One region of the Azospirillum sp. BE72 genome, then DNA from elsewhere that is predicted to be linked to it. Evidence: riboswitches for the same ligand, from Rfam matches in the RefSeq annotation. Region 1 holds a riboswitch; the other holds the start of a gene.

Region 1 (3,842 bases):
GATTTCACCAGCAGGCCGGAGATCAGGCTCCACAGGGGCAGTCCCGGCACATTGCCCGCCCAGACATGCAGCAGCAAATCGGGGCCGAAGGCGCGGGTGAAGCCGCCCTTGGGCGCCGGCTGGAACTCGTCCAGCACCAGCGGGTTGGCGAAATCCTCCGCCAGGAAGCGGCGCAGCTCGTGGGCGCGGAAGGTCTTCAGATAGCCGGTCAGCCCCAGCCGCACCATTTCGGCGTCATAGCCGGTGACGATGGGCAGCAGCCGCTCCGCCCTGTGGCGCCATGGGTCCTCGCGGTCGAGCAGCCGCTGGATCGCCGCGTCGATCACCGCGACGATGTGTGCCGTCGGCAGCGTCTTCAGATAGCCGCGCGCCGCCGCCCGGACCGTCGCGGCGACCCGTTCCACCTGCCCGGCGTCCAGCACCGGTACCGCCACGCGCAGCGCCGCAGCGCCCGCCCCGAAGGTCAGCACACGCCGCTCCACCGCATCCGGCGGCAGGCCGGGCAGATGGCCGGCCAGTTCAATGACGGACGGATCGTCGCCGAAGGCCAAGGCTGCGCTCCCCCTCAACCGCGCGCGGCGGCGAGGAAATCCTCCACCGCCAGCGAACAGCCCTTGGCTTGCGCACCGGCGACACGGCCCAGCAGGCGGAAGCCGCCCTCCTCAAGGATGCCGGCGTCCTCGGTCAGGATCGCGGCGACGGAGTTGATGTGGGCCAGATCGTGGTGAACCAGCACGCCCATGCTACCGGGCGGCACGTCCCGGCCGGACAATGGATCGACCACGCGGCTGCGGATCCAGTGCGGGCCGGATTTCAGCGACGGGCAGACCGCGTTGCCGTCGTCATAGAACTGGGTGCTCAGCTCCGTCATGCCGTACATGTTGATGCAGCGCTGGCGCGGCACGCCGAAGAACTCGGCCAGCTGGCCGTAGAACTCGTCCGGCTCCAGTTCCCGCGACTGGCCCTTGAAGCCGCCGGTGTCGAGGATGCGGCTCCCCTCCGGCAGGGCGAAGCGGCGGCCGTCGCGTGCCATGGCGTCCATCAGATGCACGAAGCCATAGCTGGCGCCCAGCAGGGCGAAGGGCTCCCCCGACCGTTCGGCGGCGGCCAGCCGGTCATAGAGCCCGGCGATGTCGATGCCCGCCTCGCCGATCCAATGGCGGCTGTCTGGCGTGCCGCATTCCGCCCGCGCCAGTTCCAGATAATGGGCGAGCGAGGAGTTCGGCATCGCCGTCTCGGTCGGGAACAGGATGCCCATCGCCATCCGCTCCGCGCCAGCGCCAGCCCCTGCCCCCGGCATGAAGCGGCGGCGGAAGTTGAGCAGCATGGAGCGGTCGTAGACCGTCAGGGTCGTGTGGTGGATCTGGCCGCGGATGCCGCCCTTGGTGGTGCCGCTGGTCATGAAGATGCGGGCGGACTCCTCCGCCGGGCGGCAGCTGAGCGTCAGGTCCTTGAAGGCGTTGATCGGCACCGCCGGGATGTCGCGCCAGCTCTTCACCCCGCGCGGCGTCCGCCCGCGCTGCATGGCGAAGCGGCGATAGGGCTGGTTGTGCTCGAACTGGTGGGCGAAGACAGCCAGCGCCAGGGCGTCGAAGGCCTCGTCGGCCGCCGCCCCGGTTCCGATGTCGGCCTCCATAAAGGCCAGGACCTTGTCGTAGATCGCGCTCACCGCACCCTCCCCGCCCCGTTCTTCTCCAAGCGGCACCGACCGATGGAGCAACAAACGAATCCGGGACAAGCCTGTGGGGTATGGATCAGCGCGTCGGCCGCGAAGGCCTTCTCGTCCCGCATCCCTACGCCGGCATGACCCGGATCAGGTTCGAAGGGTTGCCGCGTCGCCCGGACGCGAAGGACCGGGCCGGCGGGTGTCTCAGCCTCCTGAACGAGGCTCCCCTGGGAACGGGACGGAGCCTAGAAGACCATCGCGCCGTCTGTCAACGGCGGGGATGCCGGCTTTGCGGACGGCGGAAACGGCGGCGCATTGATGATTTTCGCTCTCCGCCCTGTTGTACCGCTGCCGCCCTGTGCCGCAGCAATTCCGATATCGGCTGGGGTGGATCGGCCCTCTCTTCAAGGAGACGCAGATGACCGTTCGCAAATTCGCCGTGACGGACGTATCGCTGGAACGCACGCCCGGACAGGACGCCGATGTGTTCGTCGGGAACTTGGTCGACCAGCGCCATGGCGGACCCGTCACCATCGGCTACGGCCGCTACGAACCCAACCAGAGCATCGATGAGGCGATTGCCGTCGACGACGTGATGGTGGTGCTGGAAGGGCGGGTCTCGGTCGCCTCCGATGCCGGCACGGTCACCGCCGGGCCGGGCGAGATCGTCTACATGCCCAAGGGCTCAAAGGTCACCATCCGCTCGCACGAACAGGGCGCCCTCACCGCCTACGTCACCTATCCGCGCTGGCAGGAGGCGTAAGCGGCCCCGATCGCCGCCGATCGACAAAAGCAGGAAGAGTGTGGAGCGGCTCACATCCCGGATTCCGGGGCTTGGGTAGGGTCTGTCCATCGGCAACACGCCGCATCCCGCGGCCCCGAGACAGGAGACCAGATCATGATCCGCACCTCCCTGCTGACCGGCTTCGCTTCGCTCGCCCTGTTCGCCGCCCCGGCGATGGCCCAGAACATCTCCGACATCTCCAACACCGCGGCCGGGATCGGCAACACCGCCAACCAGAGCGCGCTGGTCATGCAGAAGTCCAAGGGCCCCTTCGCCGGTCCGAACGTCGCCACCGTCTCCAACCTCGCCGCCGGCATCGGCAACACCGCCAACCAGGACGCCTTCGTCAAACAGCGGAGCGGCGGCGTGTTCAGCGGCGGGTCGATGGCGACGGTCGGCAACACCGCCGCGGGCATCGGCAACCTTGCCGGCCAAAGGGCGACGGTGATGCAGAAGAGCGGCGGCCTGCTGAGCGGCGGCTCGGTCGCCAATGTCGGCAACACGGCGGCCGGCATCGGCAACACCGCCCTGCAGCACGGCACCGTTCTCCAGCGTTCGGGCGGGCTGGTCGGCCCCTTCAACCACAGCTCCATGCAGAACCTGTCCGCCGGAACCGGCAACTGGGCGGGCCAGAGCGCCCTCGTCAAGCAGCGCTGACCGACTTCCCTCCTCCCGGCTTCCTCCCCTGACCTCGCTCCGGCCGGTTTCCCGGCCGGAGCTTTCTTTTGTCCGGTCTCGCCCATCGGATTCCTTCGGGAAAAGCACCCGCATCTGTGGGCCAACTCACAGAACAATTTCAGGCGCTTAGCTAAGCTTTTCTCAAGAACGCCGGACAAGAACGCCGGGACGCGGAAGCCCGAAGCCTCATCCCCACCGAAGGAACTCCCGCCATGATCCGCAAAATCGCTTTCGCTACCCTCGCCGCCGCCCTGCTCGCGACACCCGCCCTGGCACAGCCCAAGACCGGTGCCGGCACCGGCATGCCCTCACTGATGTCGGTGCCCGGACTGGTCAGCACCAACGTCGCCAACGCCACCAATGTCGGCGCCGGCATCGGCAATTCGGCGCAGCAGCAGGGCACCGTCCTCCAGGGCGGCGGCGCTCCCATCCGCGGCGTCGGCCCGCTGGTCAGCACCAATGTCGGCACCGCCACCAACGTCGCCGCCGGGATCGGCAACGCGGCCGGACAGAAGCTGCTCGGCTTCCAGGGCAACGGCGTCCAGGTCGGGCTGAACTTCAGCGGCCGCGGCCCGCTGGTCAGCACCAATGTCGGGATCGGCACCAACGTCACCGCCGGCCTCGGCAACAGCGCCGCCCAGTCGCTGACCGGCCTTCGCCGCTGAGACCCCCTTTCACTCATCCTGCAGCCCGCCCTGCAGCCCGCCCTGCAGC
Region 2 (3,842 bases), on a different contig from region 1:
AAAGGCGCCGCAAGGCGCCTTTTCCTTTTCCCGGACGTTATCTTCCTGCCACAGGACAGGTCGGACCATGAGCAAAGCCTTCACCCGCGAGAACGACACGCCGGACGACGACGAACTCGACGACCCGGCACCGCTGCCGCAGGGCTTCAAGAACTACATGACGCCGCCCGGCTTCCAGCGCATGCAGGAGGAACTGCGCCACCTGCTGCGGGTGGAGCGGCCGAAAGTGGTGGAGGTGGTTTCCTGGGCCGCCGGCAACGGCGACCGGTCGGAGAACGGCGATTATCTCTATGGCAAGAAACGCCTGCGCGAGCTCGACCGTCGCATCCGTTTCCTGAACAAGCGGTTGGAATCGGCGGTGGTGGTCAATCCGCAAGACCAGAAGAACCGCGAACAGGTCTTCTTCGGCGCCACCGTCACCTATGCCCGCGAGGACGGATCCGAGAACACCATCACCATAGTCGGCGCCGACGAGGTCGATCCCGACCGCGGCCATGTCAGCTGGATCTCCCCCATCGCCCGCGCGCTGCTGAAGGCGCGGGAAGGCGATCTGGTGGACGTGCGCACACCGGCGGGGATGGAGCAGGTGGAGGTGCTGGAGATCAGGTACGCGGGGTGACGGAGGGGGCGACCCGCCCCCTCCACTCCCTCACTCCGCCGCGGGCTGATAAATCTCCCCGCCCGACTCGCGGAACTTCTGCGACATCTCGGCCATGCCGGACTCCGCAGCATCGCGGATTTCCTGCGTGATCTTCATCGAACAGAATTTCGGCCCGCACATCGAACAGAAATGCGCGGTCTTGGCCCCTTCGGCCGGCAGGGTCTCGTCATGGTAGGCCATCGCCGTCTCGGGATCGAGCGACAGGGCGAACTGGTCGCGCCAACGGAACGAGAAGCGAGCGCGCGACATGGCGTCGTCGCGCAGCCGGGCCGCCGGATGACCCTTGGCGAGATCGGCGGCATGGGCGGCGATCTTGTAGGCGATGACGCCGGCCTTCACGTCGTCCCGGTCGGGCAGACCCAGATGCTCCTTCGGCGTGACGTAGCAGAGCATCGCCGTCCCGAACCAGCCGATCATCGCCGCACCGATGGCGCTGGTGATGTGGTCGTATCCCGGCGCGATGTCGGTCACCAACGGCCCCAGCGTGTAGAAGGGCGCCTCGCCGCACAGGGCCAACTGCTTCTCCACATTGTGCTTGATCTTGTGCATCGGCACATGGCCCGGCCCTTCGATCATCACCTGCACGTCGCGCGCCCAGGCGATCTTCGTCAGCTCACCCAATGTCTCCAACTCGGCGAACTGGGCGGCGTCGTTGGCGTCGGCCTGGCTACCCGGCCGCAACCCGTCGCCCATCGACAGCGCCACGTCATAGGCGCGGCAGATCTCGACGATGTCGGCGAAATGGTCGTAGAGGAAGCTCTCGCGGTGATGCGCCAGACACCATTTGGCGATGATCGAGCCGCCGCGCGAAACGATGCCGGTCACCCGCTTGGCGGTCAGCGGAATATGGGCCAGCCGCAGGCCGGCATGGATGGTGAAGTAATCGACGCCCTGCTCCGCCTGTTCGATCAACGTGTCGCGGAACAATTCCCAGGTCAGGTCCTCGGCCCTGCCCTTCACCTTTTCCAGCGCCTGATAGATCGGCACCGTTCCGATGGGCACCGGGGAGTTGCGCAGGATCCATTCGCGGGTCTGGTGGATGTCGGCACCGGTGGAGAGATCCATCACGGTGTCGGCCCCCCAGCGGATCGACCAGACCATCTTCTCCACCTCCTCCTCGATCGAGGAGGTCACGGCGGAGTTGCCGATGTTGGCGTTGATCTTGGTCAGGAAGTTCCGGCCGATGATCATCGGCTCCGATTCGGGGTGGTTGACGTTGGAGGGGATGATCGCCCGCCCGCGCGCCACTTCGTCACGGACGAATTCCGGGGTGATGAAGTCGGGAATCCCGGCCCCGAAATCCTCGCCGTCGCGAACTGAGTCCAGCGCCCCGGCGCGGCCGATATTCTCGCGGACGGCGATGTATTCCATCTCGGCGGTGACGATGCCGGCGCGGGCATAGGCCATTTGCGTGACGGCACCGCCGCCCTTGGCGCGCAGCACGCCGTTGTCCGTGGTCTCCACATCGCCGCGGGCCAGGATCCAGTCGCGGCGGTGCTTGGCCAGACCGGCCCGCACATCGATCGCCACGGCCTCGTCGGTGTAGGGGCCGGAGGAATCATAGACGGTCAGCGGCGGTTCGCCGCCCGACAGCGCGATCTCGCGCATGGCGACGCGCAGGTCGGGAAAGCGCGTGCCCGGCAGATGGATTTTCCGCGACGACGGCAGCGGGCCGGTCGAAATGCGGATGGCGGCTTCGTTGAAGTCCTTAGGCATTGGGTTTCTCCGTCGGAGTTGGGCGGACAAACCCGGGACTGCGGACGGAGGTTCGGTGTCTTCGTGCGGGCCGTTCCCTGATATGGCGGGCGTCGCTACGGCCGGACGGGCCTTTGCGGCCCGTCACGAGGTCCCTCCCTTCGCCGGTATGACCCGGATCAGGTTCGAAGGGTCACCACGCTGCCGAAGACGCTTGGCGCCGTCCGGCCGTTGGTATCTCAGCCCCCTGTCGGGACCCCCCTGGAATGCGCCCATCCTGCCGGGACGGACGGACCCTGTCAAAAGGAAAGAACCGCGGACGATCCGCAAGTCGTACTGTCTGGATGCCGCGTCACATCCAGCGTTTCAGACGGACATAGATCATCGGCAGCAGCGCCGACAGCAGCATCAGCCCCAGGGCGCTGGGATAGCCGAAAAGCGAGTCGGTCCCCGGCATCTCTTCGAAGTTCATGCCGCCGATGCTGGCGACCAGGGTCGGCGGAAACAGCAGGACGGTCAGGACCGAGACGATTTTGACGATCTCGTTCTGCTCCACGTTGATTTGTCCCAGCGCCGTGTCCAGCGCCAGAGCGACCTTTCCCGACAGGAAACGGGCATACTGGTCGAGCCCGCGCAGATCCTGCAGCGTCGTCTTGGCCCAGCGCCGCGTCGCCTTGCCAGGGTTCCAGCCGTCGCCGCGCGCCAGGAAATCGGTCATGCGCGACAGGCTGGCCAGGCTGATGCGCGCCTTGCCGATCAGATGCCCGGCATGGCCGATGCGCTTCAGCGTCTGGGCATCGTCCAGCGTTTCGCCGCGCGAGCGCAGCTTGCGTCCGCGGAAGAAGCGGCGGTTGAGCACGTCCAACTCTACCCCGGTCCGCCGCAGCACGGCGGAGGTGCGGTCGACCATCCCGTCCACCAGCGCCGCCAGAACCAGTTCGCCTCGGGAGGCGGACACCTGCCCATGGGTGGCGCGGCGGCGGAAGGCCAGCAGGGCCTGCGGATCGATGTCGTGGATGGTGACCAGCCGGCGCCCGGCCAGCACGAAGCTGACGGTGGCGATGCGCGGCTCGTCGGTGTCGGCCCAGACCAGGGCGGTGACGGTCATGGTCAGGGCGCCACCGGCGACGCGCAGGCGGCTCGACTCCTCGATCTCCGCCATCTGCTCGCGGGTGGGCAGGCTGGTGCCGATCAGCGACTCCGCCCGCGCCAAGTCCTCGGCGGTCGGGTTGATCAGATCCAGCCAGACGGTGGCCTCGGGCAGCGGCCCCACCTCGTCCGCGGCCTCCCTGGCCCAGCGCAGCAGACCACCGTCATTGACGAAGACATGCAGCAAGGCTGTGCTCCTTGCGTGGGTTCGAGACGGCAGGTGGAGCGCTTACGTCATCCGGCCGCCGCGCCGCGGCTTCATGGGCGGCGGCGCCTTCCCCTCGGTGTCGAGGTCCAGCGTCTCCCCCTCCGCCTTCAGCGCCTGTTCCAGCTTGCG

The links. A riboswitch is a leader RNA that binds a small molecule or an ion and turns the genes downstream of it on or off. The one in region 1 is predicted to bind thiamine pyrophosphate.
Region 2: linked by a shared signal. The riboswitch ahead of thiC (phosphomethylpyrimidine synthase ThiC) and the one ahead of J2Y49_RS15275 (long-chain fatty acid--CoA ligase) in region 1 are both predicted to bind thiamine pyrophosphate.

The regions. Positions count from the first base shown of each region.
Region 1 covers NZ_JAVDTO010000004.1:186,407-190,248, reverse strand. The annotation lists gene J2Y49_RS15280 (acyl-CoA reductase) at 1-551, opposite strand, end outside; gene J2Y49_RS15275 (long-chain fatty acid--CoA ligase) at 566-1,669, opposite strand; TPP riboswitch at 1,773-1,905, opposite strand; gene J2Y49_RS15270 (cupin domain-containing protein) at 2,085-2,429, shown strand; gene J2Y49_RS15265 (hypothetical protein) at 2,565-3,107, shown strand; gene J2Y49_RS15260 (hypothetical protein) at 3,341-3,793, shown strand.
Region 2 covers NZ_JAVDTO010000002.1:1,109,758-1,113,599, forward strand. The annotation lists gene greB (transcription elongation factor GreB) at 68-619, shown strand; gene thiC (phosphomethylpyrimidine synthase ThiC) at 650-2,377, opposite strand; TPP riboswitch at 2,496-2,629, opposite strand; gene J2Y49_RS11325 (magnesium transporter CorA family protein) at 2,709-3,692, opposite strand; gene J2Y49_RS11330 (hypothetical protein) at 3,735-3,842, opposite strand, start outside.